2 linked regions of the Flavivirga eckloniae genome follow. The protein of the gene in region 2 interacts with the protein of the main gene of each other region in a pairwise test. Links are inferred from orthologs where the notes say so. Each region holds a gene or a part of one and is shown on either strand. Other genes may lie near its edges. The genes, in order: C1H87_RS14350 and C1H87_RS19990.

Evidence for each region.
Region 1: the proteins of C1H87_RS19990 (region 2) and C1H87_RS14350 interact in binary tests that used the Escherichia coli proteins (3 or more experiments, as listed by UniProt). The link is inferred for Flavivirga eckloniae from one-to-one orthologs.

The regions. Positions count from the first base shown.
Region 1 is NZ_CP025791.1:3,469,742-3,477,510, forward strand. Bases 2,642-5,536 are described here. They hold C1H87_RS14350 (aminopeptidase P family protein), read right to left. Parts: upstream 4,788-5,536; coding sequence 3,495-4,787; downstream 2,642-3,494. Other genes in these bases: C1H87_RS14345 (aspartate kinase), read left to right, coding at 2,642-3,259; C1H87_RS14355 (T9SS type A sorting domain-containing protein), read left to right, coding at 4,978-5,536. Outside these bases: C1H87_RS14335 (alpha/beta fold hydrolase), read right to left, coding at 41-820; C1H87_RS14340 (hypothetical protein), read right to left, coding at 999-1,655; more of C1H87_RS14345, read left to right, coding at 1,937-2,641; more of C1H87_RS14355, read left to right, coding at 5,537-6,780; C1H87_RS14360 (WD40/YVTN/BNR-like repeat-containing protein), read left to right, coding at 7,002-7,769.
Region 2 is NZ_CP025791.1:4,870,218-4,877,898, forward strand. What follows is about bases 3,310-6,116. They hold C1H87_RS19990 (aminoacyl-histidine dipeptidase), read left to right. Parts: upstream 3,310-3,886; coding sequence 3,887-5,347; downstream 5,348-6,116. Other genes in these bases: C1H87_RS19985 (DUF3810 domain-containing protein), read right to left, coding at 3,310-3,669; C1H87_RS19995 (hypothetical protein), read right to left, coding at 5,450-6,112. Outside these bases: C1H87_RS19975 (T9SS type A sorting domain-containing protein), read left to right, coding at 1-1,264; C1H87_RS19980 (DUF6503 family protein), read left to right, coding at 1,775-2,569; more of C1H87_RS19985, read right to left, coding at 2,572-3,309; C1H87_RS20000 (hypothetical protein), read right to left, coding at 6,539-7,081; C1H87_RS20005 (PD40 domain-containing protein), read right to left, coding at 7,486-7,681. UniProt on the Escherichia coli protein: Dipeptidase with broad substrate specificity. Requires dipeptide substrates with an unblocked N-terminus and the amino group in the alpha or beta position.

The sequences.
Region 1 (7,769 bases), 1.4 Mb from region 2 along the record:
AATAAATCTAAAATAAAAAATCCAATAAAACGATAAAATGCTACATATTTTCGATGAAATGCATTATACTTTGTAAAGAATCGCTTTCGTTTTCAATGAAACTCATGTGGCCATCAGGGAATTCCACTAACTTTACATCACTATTTTTTGCTTGCGAAATTAAGGCATCGTAATCTAGTACCGGATCTCTTTTACTAACGATAAGCATTTTTTTAAAAGGTGTAAAATGAAGAAGTACTTCTCTATCTTCCCTAATTTTCATGCCTTCAAGAGCTGCTACAATACCCTGTAATGGTGTTTTTAAGGCTTCCTTTTTTAACAGCTTAATCTTTTCCGAAAAAATGGTTCTGTTCTTTGGCCTGAATAAGTTAGAAATACCCATTCTAATAAACGCTTTATGGTTTTGTTTAACAGCTACAATAGCTCGGTCTCTATTTTTTTTCTTTTCGGGAGAATCTGCACTTGCAGTAGAATTCATAAGGCATAAACCTTTTAATGCATCCGGATTCTTTTCAGCGAAAGCTAGGGATACATAACCACCCATTGAGTGTCCGATAAATGTAGATCGTCGAATTTTTAAATGTTTTAAAACGGCTTCAACCATTTCTGCCATGAGTTCCATAGTATGGATATAACCTAAACAATCGGTTTTTCCATGACCAAGAAGGTCGATGCAGATCACCCTATTTTTTTTTGATAATGTTGGAATAAAAGCATCCCACATTGTCGAGTTTTCTAAAAAACCATGAAGCAAGACAATGGCGTTCCCTTTTCCTTTGTCGGTATAAAAAATGTTTATTCCTTTGTGCTCTAAAATCATTTTTGTTAAATCTTATACAAAGATAATTTTGTGAAGTGAAAATAACTAAAAAGGCTGTATCAAAAGTAAATACAATGACATGTTGCTTGTCGAAATATTTTCAACTTGCTGATAATCAATATCGGTTTAGACAAGCTCAACCAGACAAAATAAATTACATTGATTTTAAGGTAACTCTTTAGTTTTTTACTTTTTTAATAGCAGAAAAAGCTTTGTCTACATACACATCTTCAACTAAAATAGTAAACTCATTCGTTGTTGAAATAACTTCGTAAAGTACGACGCCCTCCCAAGCTAAACGCTTAAAAAAATGATAGTATAGACCAGCAATTTTGGAATTGTCCTGAGGTAGGTTTATACTAATAGCCGATAAACCATCTTGAATAGCCAAGAAAGTTTCTTTTTCTAATTGTTCGATAATAAAATCTTTCAGGCTGCTGGAAATTATAATATTACTTTCGTGAATCCCTCTGGTAAACGTGTAGAATAGTTTCGATTCTTGATTTATTCTTTCCAGAATTTTGGCATGATTGTCAATTATTGTATCAGAATTTTTAACAGTAAAATCCGTTAAATTGGAGCGGACAGTAATGTCGCCTAAATTCTGAATAACCCGTTTCATTTTTATGGAGTTGGTTAAGGTTGTAGGTGGATTGTATCTTCTTAAAGCCATCATAATGGCACCAGGTTTTACTTCCTTTTTAAGCATTTTGCTAATAGGTTCTGTTAACTCAATGGCCAAAGCGCTAAAGTTTATAATGTTTCTAGATAATGCCTCCTCTAAATAAGGTTGCGTTATTAAAATATCCTCAACACAGTTAGATACAGTTTTCATGTGCTTGCATTTATTGTTTTAGTTTTTGAACCTCTACTTTTTCATCGAGTTCGATTTTTTAAAAACAAATTATTTTGTTCTTCAATAACAGTAAATCGAGATCGATAAGTACGAGTTTGCAACATCTGTTTTGGTAATACCTTTATTATTAGGTAATTGTTGCTAGATACATTATGTTAATTATTTAACAATATGTGCAAAAATAATCTTTTTTTTAAATAAATATAGGTATTGAGCAAATGAGTTTTAGTTTTACAATTAAAATAATTGCTTAGGAAAGTATGAAAGTATTGAAGTTTGGTGGAACATCTGTAGGTTCCGTAGAAAATATAAACAACGTTAAAAATATTATTAACGATGGCGATAAGAAGGTTGTTGTACTATCTGCAATGTCTGGTACTACAAACCAATTAGTGGCTATTTCTAGCGATATTGCAAACAAAGCACCAAACGAAGCTATTGATAAAATTAATAAGTTACATGAAGCTTATACAGTAACGATAGACAAGCTTTTAACAAATAAAGACCTAAACAAGGATGTTAAGGACTATGTTTACAGTATTTTCAATTTTTTAGTAGCCTGTACTTATCAAGAGTTTTCTATTGATTTAGAAAATAATATTGTAGCCCAAGGGGAGTTAATTTCTACGTACATGTTTAACAGTTATTTAAAGCAGGAAGGGCTAAGTTCTACGTTGTTACCAGCTTTAAGTTTTATGCGTATTGATGCAGACAAAGAGCCAGATGTGGCATATATAAAGCAACAGTTTGAGGTTGCTATAAACGATGCCGAACCTTCTGATATATACATTACTCAAGGGTTTATTTGTTTAGACGATACCGATAAAATTTCAAATTTACAACGTGGTGGTAGCGATTATACGGCAACACTTATTGGGGCTGCTATTAAAGCGGAGGAAGTGCAAATTTGGACCGATATTGATGGAATGCACAATAACGATCCTAGATACGTTGAAAACACCAAACCTATATCGAACCTGTCGTTTGACGAAGCTGCAGAGTTAGCTTATTTTGGGGCCAAGATATTGCACCCACAAACCGTTACCCCAGTTAGAGCAGATAACATTCCTGTACGTTTAAAAAATACGATGAATCCCGGTGCGCATGGAACACTAATTTCAAATATAACCTCAGAAAATGGTATTAAGGCCATTGCTGCCAAGGATAATATTACGGCTATAAAGATTAAATCTGCAAGAATGTTGCAGGCGCATGGTTTCTTAAAAAAAGTATTCGAAATTTTCGAAACGCATACAACATCTATCGATATGATTACAACATCGGAGGTAGCGGTTTCTTTAACCATTGATGACGATAGGAACTTGGATAAGATTATTGAAGAGTTAGAAAAAATTGCCACAATAGAAGTTGATACAAATCAGAGTATTATCTGTTTGGTAGGACATTCTGTTGTTGATCATGAAGACACTTACAAGTTGTTTCAAATATTACAAGATGTAAATATTAGAATGATTTCTTATGGTGGAAGTAGAAATAATATCTCTCTGTTAGTTGATACAGAAAACAAAATTAATTCGCTGCGTAAACTAAACGATTATTTATTTGAATTAGTCACTCTGTAAATTTACAATATTTAGTATTGTTAGCAGCCAAAAGGGTCGTTTTTAAACGACCCTTTCTTCTTTTTTTAAGAGTTCCGAAAAGTGTGTTATTGGTTTGTACTGGGTTTTTCGGATACGCTCAAGATAAACTAAAGTCAAAGTAAGCGAACCAGTTTACCAACAGGGAATCTTAGTTAAAATTTAAAGAGATTCCTCATTTTCATTCGGAATGACACTTTTTAAACCGCTTGCTCTCTTAAGAGTTCATAATGCTCTCAATTTCATCGGCTTCAATAGGAATGTTTCTCATTAAATTGAATGGCTCCCCTTGCTCTTGAATAACCACATCGTCTTCTAATCGTATGCCAAAACCTTCATCCGGAATATAAATTCCAGGCTCTACGGTAAATACCATGTTGGCTTGCATAGGTTCTGTTAATATGCCATAATCATGTGTGTCTAGGCCTAAATGGTGGCTGGTTCCATGCATAAGATATTTTTTATAAGCCGGCCATTCTGGGTTTTCGTTTTGCACATCGGCTTTGTCCAAAAGTCCTAAGCCTAAAAGTTCACTAGTCATTATCTTGCCAACCTCTACATGATATTTACCCCAATCGGTTCCAGGAGTAAGCATTTTTGTAGCCTCATTTTTCACTCTGTTTACTGCATTATAAACCTCTTTCTGTCTGGGAGTGAATTTTCCCGAAACGGGTACGCTACGAGTCATGTCGCTTGAATAATTACCATATTCTGCACCAACATCCATTAGTATTAATTCACCTGCTTTACACTGCTGATTGTTTTCTATATAATGCAGTACATTCGCATTATTTCCAGATGCAACAATAGGTGTGTAAGCAAATTTCTTAGAGCGGTTTCTCAAGAATTCGTGCATAAACTCTGCTTCAATTTCATATTCCCAAACATCGGGTTTAACAAAATTTAAAATACGTCTAAATCCTTTTTCAGTAATATCACAAGCTTTTTGAATGAGGTCAATTTCAATAGGATCCTTTACAGAACGTAACCTTTGTAAAATAGGATTACTTTTTGCAACTGCATGCGCAGGGTATCTGTCTTTTAACCATTTGGTAAAACGATCTTCTCGGGTTTCTGTTTCTACATTGGCTCTGTAATGTTCGTTAGTGTTAATATAAACAGTGTCGCATTGTGTCATAATTTCAAACATGACCTTTTCCATGTCCTGCAACCAGTAAACTGTTTTAATGCCACTCGTCTCAAAAGCTTTTTCTTTCGTTAGTTTTTCGCCTTCCCAAATAGCAATATGTTCGTTTGTTTCTTTTAAAAACAGAATCTCACGATGTTTCTCTTTTGGACAATCTGGGAATAAAACGAGAATACTTTCTTCTTGATCTACGCCACTTAGATAAAAAATATCTCTATGTTGCTCAAAAGGCAAGGTGCTATCTGCGCTTACAGGGTAGATATCGTTCGAATTAAAAACAGCTAAACTTTTAGGTTTCATTTGACTGGAAAAGTCTTTTCTGTTTTTTATGAAGAGCTCATTATTTATAGGGTGATATTTCATGTTAAGGATATATTAAGTTTTATAATTATAGCAAAACTAAATAAATCTTAAATAATAATTTATTATATTTGATAATCCCCTAGTTTTTTTAATATTAAGATAAACCGGAGTTAAATTTATTTTACCCGGAATCTATTATATTGCGTTTTCGATATCCAAATCAATTTTAAAGACATTAAAATCTAACCAGATGAAAAAAAATACTTTAATAACTGTATTAATCTTATTAATAACTATTACACACATACATGCGCAGATATTATTGAAAGAAGCTTCATTGGAAAAGCAAATTCAAAACTCAGATTTAGTTGTTGAAGGTCAGGTAATTTCAAAGCAATCATTTTGGGATTCAGGTCATAAAAATATCTATACGGTAAATACAATTGAAGTTTTTAAAGTATTTAAGGGAAACCCCGTTGCAACAATTGAAATAGTCACTGCAGGAGGCACAGTTGGGTTATCTGCTGAAATAGTAACACCTAGTTTGAAGTTAAGAAATAGTGATGTTGGAATGTTCATGCTATATAACAATAATGTAGCGTTAAATCTTAGTGCTAAATCCTCAAAAAAACAATTTAAGGTATACGGTTCGTTACAAGGTTTTTACAAATATTACTTAAATCATGATGTTGCTATAAACCCGTTTAATAAAAAGCAAGGCATAGCAAAAACTTTTTATAATGAGATTAAGAATTATACAAAAAAGGACTATATAGAAGTATCAAAATTGAACTTAACAAAGCAAGGAACTAATTCTGATCAACAAAAAGTTTCCTTACCTCCAAGTTCAGTTACTTTTACACCAACAACAGTGACTGCAGGAACAAAAACTGTATTAACGATTAACGGATCTGGTTTTGGTTCTGTAAAAGGAAAGGTTGGTTTTAGTAATGCTGATTCTGGAGGTTTTGATCAAGGGGTTCCTGATTATGTCAATGCTTTAGATACTCAGGTTTTAACTTGGAGTGATACTCAAATTACTGTGGAAGTGCCATCTGAAGCAGGTACAGGTAAAATAGAGGTGACGGATGATCTTGGAGCGTCTGCAGAATCTAGCTCGGATTTAACAGTTACCTATGCTGAAACAAATGTGCCTAGTGATGCTGTTAATTCTGGTGTTTTCGTTGCTTATCCAACGCAACATGTAAATGATAATAATGGTGGTTATACTTGGCGAATGTTTACTGATTTTGATGCTAATACTGGTGCAAAGGCTTCTTTTTTACGAGCATTAGAAACTTGGAGATGTGAAACAGGAGTAAATTGGGTTATTGGAGCTAATACTACTGTTGATGCAATAGCAAGTGATGGAGTAAATGTTGTTAGGTTTGATAATGGAGCAGAATTAGGAACTGATGTTTTAGGAAGATGTACATCTCGTTATAGTGGTTGTTTTGCAGCAGGGAATACAACGCTTAACTGGTATGTTTCAGAATTAGATATTGTATTTGATGACGCTACTAACTGGAATTTCGATACAGACCTTCCTGAAATTTCTGAATTCGATTTCGAAAGTGTTGCTTTACATGAACTAGGACATGGTCATCAATTAGCACATGTTATTGATACGAATAATGATGTTATGCATTATGCTTTGTCAAATGCCGAAGATCAAAGAGAGTTAAGTGCAAATAATATTATATCGGCCGGCAATGTACAAAGTAGGAGTACTGGGTCTGCAGTTTGTGGAGAAGGTGTTATGACAGCTTATGCAGGAAGTTGCGGTTTAAGTGTAGACGAAGAAGAATTAGAAGCAGCTATTACTCTATATCCAAACCCGGCAAGTCGCCAGTTTTTTATAAGGAATGCTTCATTTATAAATTTAGAAAAAGCAGTTATTTACGATATAAGCGGAAGACATATTTCTGAATATGATATTTCTGATACTTCAAAAGCTAAAACGATTAATGTAACAGGAGTTTCCGGAGGGATTTATTTTGTAAATATTTACTCCGATAGAGCTATGATTACCAAAAAATTAGTCTTGGATTAATTGAAAAGTAATACTTCATGTTTGTATGTCAGGTTGCGTACTTCGGCTTTAGTCTATGATTAGGGTAGACGGAGTCCCTAAGGTGATAAATAAATGTTATTGTGTTTAGCCTTGATAAGGTAGTCTTTGAAACACATATTATTTTAACAAAACTATAGGATGTTGAAATAGCCGAAATTTGGTTGATTTTAATTAATTTGAAAAATTAAAGTTAATCAACCATGAAATATAAAGCACTTCACTTCCTTTTAGCCATTTCTTTTTTTCAAATATTTGCACAGCAGGATGCCACATCGTCAAAAATAATTGAAGAAGCACTAATCCAAAAAGAGCAACTAACAAAAACATCATTGGTAAAAAATGTTGCTTTTAAAAATGTTGGACCGTCAGTTATGAGTGGTCGTGTTGCAGATTTAGCTGTTAATCCAGACAATCCAATAGAATTTTATGTAGGATATGCGTCCGGCGGTGTTTGGTATACTAACAATAACGGAGCAACATTTAGCCCGATATTGGACACCTCCAATACTCAAAACGTGGGTGACATAGCTGTCGATTGGAAAAGTAAGACCATTTGGGTAGGCACTGGAGAGAATAATTCATCGCGATCCAATTATGCTGGTATTGGAATTTTAAAATCTACAGATCACGGTAAGACCTGGCATAACATGGGACTTAAAGATTCACACCACATAGGCAGAATTTTAGTCAATCCAAATAATCCAGATGAAGTTGTCGTAGGAGTTACAGGGCACTTATATTCTCCTAGTAAAGAGCGCGGCATCTACAGAACAAAAGATGGCGGTAAGACCTGGAAACAAACATTGTTTGTAAATAATATGAGCGGTATAATTGATGTGCAATGCGATCCGGATAATTTTAATGTCATGTTTGCTTCATCTTGGACAAAAGATCGTAAAGCATGGAATTTTGATGGTAGCGGAAAAAACTCTGCCATTTACAAAAGTACTGATGCTGGAAACACATGG
Region 2 (7,681 bases):
AGCAGGACTTGATTCAGGTATTTATAATTTAAATTATTACGAAACATTAGTTGATGCCGAAAATGAAGTTAATAGGATTACTAATGTAACTTCTTATAATAATAGTACTAACCCTCAAAAGGTTTATGTTAGAGTTTTAAATAGGTTTGATGAAACTTGCTATAGTATTGTTGAGTTAGATTTGAAAGTTCAAGGTATTTGTCAGGATTTGGAAGTCTTTTTATTGCCTTTATTACCACCAAGACCTGGATTTATAAATGAATATCGCTTGTATGTAAATAATCTAAGAGACGATTCCAGCATATCGGGTAGAATTCAATTTAACTATGACTCTTTTTTAGAATTAATAAGTGTTACAGAAGTAGGGGCAGGAAAAACTATAACTAATATTTCTAATGGTTTTTTTCTGGATATAGATAATTTAAGCCCCAATAACTCCACGTATGTCTCTATAAATATAAAAACACCAATCTCTGTACCATTAGGAACAGTTTTGGTTAGCGAGGCTGTATATTTAGGAACAGACTATAATTTGAATAACAATTATTCTAGATCGACTCAAACAGTAGTAGGTTCATACGATCCAAACGATATTACAGAGTCTCATGGTCCAGATATTCTTTACAGTGATTTTAGTAATGATGATTATTTGTATTATAGGGTCAGATTTCAAAATGTTGGAACTGCAGATGCTATAAATGTATCTATTAATAATATATTAAATGCTAAATTAGATAAGTCTACCATTCAAATGCTAACCGCAAGCCATTATCATGTTTTTACAAGAACAGATAATCAACTAAACTGGAAATTTGATAATATTCATTTGCCAAGTGAAGATATGGACGAGCCCAATAGTCATGGTTACGTATATTACAAAATAAAACCTTTGGCAGGCTACAGTATTGGTGATATTATTCCAAATACAGCAGAAATTTACTTTGATTTTAATCCAGCTGTTGTAACCAATACATTCAACACAGAGTTTACTACAACTCTTAGCAGTAAAAGGTTTAATAAGGCTGATTTTTCAATCTCACCTAATCCTGCAACAGAAATGGTTGAACTAAAGTTTAATAAAATTGCTACTAATGAAGTACATGTAAATGTTTACAACATTCAAGGAAAGCTGATATTAAACACCAACGATACTTTACAAAATAATGCCATACACATAAATGTTGCTTCTTTAGAAAGTGGTATGTATTTTTTAAAGATTGGTGATGGGAAAAATGAAGTTACCCAAAAATTAGTTATAAAATAGGTAAACATAAAAACACCCTTAAAAACTGGGCTATTTTCATTCAGAGTGGCTTATGCTGAGCCTTTCGGCTACGTTCCAAGATAAACTAGAACCTGCCTGCGGCGGCTACGGAGTATTCACAAATATGGCTGCATATTAAATAATAGTTTTACACAGATAGACACTAATTTCACGAATTATCACAAATGGTTCTAAATATAGATTGTTTACAAATAAGTAATTAGAGTTTGCTTATTTGTAAATAAATATACAGAAATACAATAGAATTAAATCGGGTTTGGATTTGTTAAACAGACTGAAAGTCTGATTCGTGATTATGAATAGTATGGAGATCCATCCATCATATTGAGGTTTTATTCGTGTAAATTTGTGTCATTCGTGGCTTGATTAAAAAGATGTGGGTACACCGTAGCTGCAGCAGGCAGGGCTTCTGAATGACACATAAAAATAAGACCTTCTTTTATTGTAATGTACTATCTTCGCGCCCGACTTAATTCAAAATAATATAAAATGAAAAATTTATTTCTAGTAGCAAGCTTAGTTTTGTTAGTTTCCTGTAAAAAGAATACTAAGGAAACCGTTAACTATTCCGAAGAACAATTAGATGTAACAACTAGTGTTTATCCGGAAAATATATCAAAAGTATTTAATGCCCATGGCGGTATAGATGCGTGGAATAAGATGCAATCTCTGGTGTTTACAATGCCTAAATCGAGTGGAGACGAAATTACCACAACCGACTTAAAGGATAGAAGATCCCTTATTGAAATGCCAAAGCACACTCTTGGTTTTAACGGAAAAGATGTTTGGTTACATTCTAAAGACACTACAACTTATAAAGGTTATAATGCCAGGTTTTACTATAATTTAATGTTCTACTTTTATGCGATGCCTTTTATTTTGGCAGATGATGGGATTATTTATAACGAAGCCAAGCCATTAGAGTTTGAAGGTAAAACATACCCAGGTATTAAAATTGCGTATGAAAGTGGTGTAGGGGAGTCTCCAGACGATGAATATGTGTTGTACTACGATCCCGAAACTTATAAAATGACCTGGTTGAGTTATACCGTTACATTCTTTTCAAAAGAAAAGAGTAAAACATTTAAATTTATAAAGTATAGTAATTGGCAAACTGTTGAGGGGCTGTTATTACCGGAAACGTTAACTTGGTATAAATACGAAAACAACTTGCCAACTACACCTCACGACGAGGGCGTAAAGTTTACAAACATTAAGCTTTCAACCGAAAAACCAAGCGACGATCTTTTTAAAGTTCCAGAAAATGCAACGCTTATAGAGTAACCTTATAAGCTTTTGGTTTCAAAATAATTAACCAATAAAGCTACGACATAGCTATAACTCTCCAAGCCTTTATTTTGATTGTTGGCTTTTAAAAAGTTACTATAAAACAATTTAAATAAAGGCTCGGCGGGGTTTTCATGAGCTTCCCAAAACTTACGAACCTCTACGTAGTTTTTCAAAATACCCTTGTTAACATCTACTACCATGTCTTCGTATAAACATGGATCTCGTCTAAAGATTTCATTTAAGCAAAAACGCAGCCCAAAAGTATACCCTGTATATCTAAAATAGATATCATCATGATTTATAGCAGCCATGCATCCAATAAAGTTAGCTTCATTTTCGGCAGCATAGCCCAATTGGTGCGCTATTTCATGAGATGCTGTGGTTGGAAACTTATAAATAGGAATTAATCCGTCAACCTGAGCTTCGTTGGTAAACGGATTTAAATAACCACTAAAACCCATATAAGTCAAGGGATAACTGTATAAGGATTTTTTTATGCTCTTCGGGTTGTATTCCAAATGCGGAAAAATCTGTTTTAAATTTTCATAACCCGCAGGAGCCATACTTAGTACTTCACTTTTTCTAAAAGGTAAATCAGCTTTAATCGTATCATTTTTAGTAATTTTTAAATGAAGTGCATTCGATTTTTCAAGTAACTTTTCAGTAACAGCAACCAATTGTTCTGTAGTATAATCATTCGCAATACCCAAACTTTTATGTAATGGCAGACGGTAGTAATTAAAACCCCAAAACAAATGAAAAGCAAAGTACATTACTGCGATAGCAGACAGCACATCAATAAACCATTGTTTGGTGTCCTTTCTTAGTCTTTTTCTATTTTTATAAAACCATCGAATAATATAAATAGCAGAAAGCGTATAGATTAAATCGCCAAACGAAAAAGGCATCCAACCCAGCATATATCTAAACATTTTCGAAATAAAAGGATACATTCCATTGCTGTAAAAACGTTCTGTGAACTCAGGGTAGTAAGATAGCCATGTAATCAATAAATATTGTGGAATTAGCGATAACGCCAGTAAGGTCTTTTTCTTTTTCAACATATACCAAAAATAGTAAAAATTAGTACCCATTGGTAGTTGTTTTTTTATAAAGGTCTGTTCCTGCTTTACACTATATCTTTTTAAAATATCTATAACTACCAAAGCAACTTTAGGGCAAGATGTGGCAATCTGCTAAAAAAATACTAACGGTTTTGCTTTTATTTTAAAAAGGATGCCGTTTCAATCAGGAGTAGCTGCCAATGTCAGAGCAATTTTGCTACCTTTGCACAACTTTATAAATAATACTATGAGTACAGAGATAAGACAACTTCAACCCCAACAACTTTGGAATAAATTTGCAGATATTAATGTTATACCTCGCGGTTCTAAAAAAGAGGCCCGTATTATCGCATTCATGAAAGAATTTGGTAAAAATCTGGGTCTGGAAACCATTGAGGATGAAGTTGGAAATGTTATTATAAAGAAGCCAGCAACACCGGGTATGGAAAATAGAACGACCGTAGTTATGCAGTCGCATTTAGATATGGTGCACCAGAAAAACAGCGATACCGAGTTCGATTTCGATACTCAAGGCATCGATATGTTTATAGATGGTGATTGGGTACGTGCAAAAGGTACAACCCTTGGAGCAGATAATGGCTTAGGTGTTGCTACTATTATGGCTATATTGGAAAGTACTGATATTGAGCACCCAGCTATTGAAGCTTTATTTACTATTGATGAAGAAACTGGGATGACTGGAGCTATGGGCTTAAAAGGTGGTTTGCTCACAGGAGGTATTCTTTTAAATTTAGATACCGAAGAAGACGATGAAATAGGTGTAGGCTGTGCCGGTGGTGTGGACATTACAGCAACTAGAAGTTACAACGAAGAAGAAACTCCAGAATTTAAAATTGGGTATAGTATTGAAGTTAAAGGTTTACAGGGTGGACATTCGGGAATGCAAATTCACGAAGGTTTAGGCAATGCCAATAAAATAATGAACCGTGTGCTGTTTGATGGTTTTGAAAACTACGGACTAAGAATCTCTGAAATAAACGGTGGTGGTTTACGTAATGCGATTCCAAGGGAAAGTAAGACCGTTGTTGCTATTGATGCTGTACATGAAGATGCTTTTTTATTAGAAATGGCTCTGGTTTCCAACACCATTAAAAAGGAACTTAAAACCATGGAGCCAGATTTAGAAATTAGTATTTCTAAAGTAGATACACCAAAGCTTATTATGGACCTGGGTGTGCAAGAAGGGGTGACAAGAGCAATATATGCAGCAATTAATGGTGTGTATCGTATGAGTGCGGATATTCCAGATTTGGTGGAAACCTCCAATAATATAGCACGTGTTATAATAAAAGACGGTGCTATTAAAATAATGTGTTTAACACGTTCGTCGGTAGAGAGTTCTAAAATGGACTTAGCGAATACACTTCGAGCTACTTTCGAGTTAACGGGTTGTGAAGTGGAACTTTCGGGAGATTACCCGGGATGGACACCAAATATGGACTCGGCCATTTTAAAGGTGATGACAAAACTTTACGAAGATTTAAATGGCGAAAAACCTCATGTGGCGGCTTGTCATGCTGGTTTGGAATGTGGTATTCTTGGCACTAATTATCCAGAAATGGATATGATAAGTTTTGGTCCTAATATTAAAGGAGCACACTCACCAGACGAGCGCGCTCAAATTTCATCAGCTCAAAAATATTGGAAATTTGTATTGGAGATATTGAAGGAGATTCCTGTTAAATAAGGTTGGTTGAAACGGAATATTTTGTTTAACGGTCTCGTGTATGAGTAGTAGCGGTGTTCTACTCAAAAACCTTTCGGTTTTGCACTGACCTTTGGTTTATATTTATACTTTCAATTTAAAACCTCCTAAAAGGAATTTATATGGAATTGCTCTCATAAGCCTTCCTCTTACTTTTATTTTATTTCCATATAAATCTAAATATCCTTTTGCTGCAAACATAGCATGGCTTTTAGTCCAAAGAATCATACCAATATCTTCTTTAGCTCTTTTTCTGAATTTCCCGCCAAAAGAAGGTGTAACATGATTTTCTAACCCTAAAAGTTCATAGACACTAGGTGTATGGGTGCCATCGTTTAGGGTCTCCAAAGCTAGTTCAAAATCTTCTGGATAAATCGTTCTTCCTAATCTAGAATTATAATCTCCTTCTTTCGCAATCATTTTACACATTGAAGCATAACATATATGTGCAAACTCTCTATACTTATTATAAAGTTCTATTGAAGCACCATCTTCTTCATAGTCTCCAAGAATAAAACTCGCATCTTTTTTTACAAGTGCCAGTTCATTATTAGTGAACGAAATTTGGGCGCTATTTTTTAAGGTTACTTCATAAATACCGTCATTAGAGGTATAACTAATAGCTTCTTCACCATAAGTGTACATTGCTGCTTTAATAATGGCAATTGAAGCACAGTTACCTTCACGTTCTCCTTCAAAGTCTTTACCCTGATAAAAAGCTGTAAAAATAAATTGATTCTTTTTCATGTTATTTATTGCTTTAATTGTGTTATAATTTTTGTCGTTTAAATTACTGGCAATGCAAAGATAAGGTTCCGTTTCAATGAACTTTATCTTTTGTTAAACTAATATATACGAAATTTTTTACAAAATCAAATAGGAGAATTATATTTAGAATACAGGATTATACCCAGAACTTTCGAGTGAGCATAAACCATATGAATATACTCAAAAATATTGGAAGTTTGTATTGGCGATTTTTGAAGGAGGTTCCTGTTAAGTAAAATTAGTTGAAACGGAATGTTTCGTTTAACGTGTTTGTATAAGATTAGTTGCGTGTTTAAGCACCTAATTTAGAAATACAAACCGAATAGAAAACCTGTAAGTATTTTCTTTTGTAAGTAATCTAGACTAACAATAAATTGTATACGGTGTTACCCAACGTTTTTTTTATTATTCATACAGTTCGTTAATATTAATATTCTTTTCGTCTTTCAGATAATTTCTTACAAGATTATTATAGCATTCTAGATTGTCATAAACCTGACAACCAAGTTCGAAGTTTTCTATTCCGTATTTCTTAACATTTTTCGATAAATTTCCTGAACCAACAAGTCCACCAGAAAAATACTTAATCTCCTTATTTTTTAAATCAGCTTTAAATCGGTTTGTTATTTTTTCGCAATCCAATTCGTGATATTCAGAAAGTCGGTTTTGGATTTGTTCACTTTCGTAGATTTGAGCAATTAAGTATAGATTTAGAACTAAACAAATTCCAAATGCTCCAATCATTATTTTGGTCATTAAATTCCGCCAATTTTTATTGAAATAGTATAGTCCAACGCATAAAATTCCAATTCCAAAAAATACTTTAGCGTATTCCAATTCGCCAGGATTAAAGCTTGTCTCATTATAAGCATTGTACTTGTTATAAATAGACAATCCAAATGCTGAAATTCCTAAAATCAGAAGTATGTATTTTGTTCTAACGTTCAATTTTTTTCAAATGTTGGGTAATGCAAAGATAAAGTTCCTTTTCAATACTGAAACGAGTTCAGCACAAGTGAGCTTTATGAGTTGTTAAACGAAGGTAGACGAAATTTTTCACAAAACTAAGTAGGAGAATTATATTTAGAATACAGATTATACCAATAACTTTCGGGTGAGCATAAATCGTATGAATACGCTCAAGAATATTGGAAGCTTGTATAGGAGATTTTGAAGGAGATTTCTTTTAAGTAAAATTGGTTGAAACGGAATGTTTCATTTAACGGTATCGTGTATGAGTAGCGGTGTTCTACTCAAAAACCTTTCGGTTTTGCACTGACCTTTGGTTTATATTTATACTTTCGTTTTATAACCTAAACCGCTGTTACTTATACACAATTTTAGGTGCAGCCTTATTCATATTTCTTTCTTTTCTCATCGATAAAATCTGCGGAAATGTAATAAATGTTTAATTCACCGTTGTCTGAAGTTTGATGCTTTTTTCTAATTTTCTCTAAGTTCTCGTTTGCTTGAGATGGATATTCACTGTTAATACGGTTACTAGAAAAAATAAAAAACTTCCCGTCTAAAGTCACATATGGGCACATT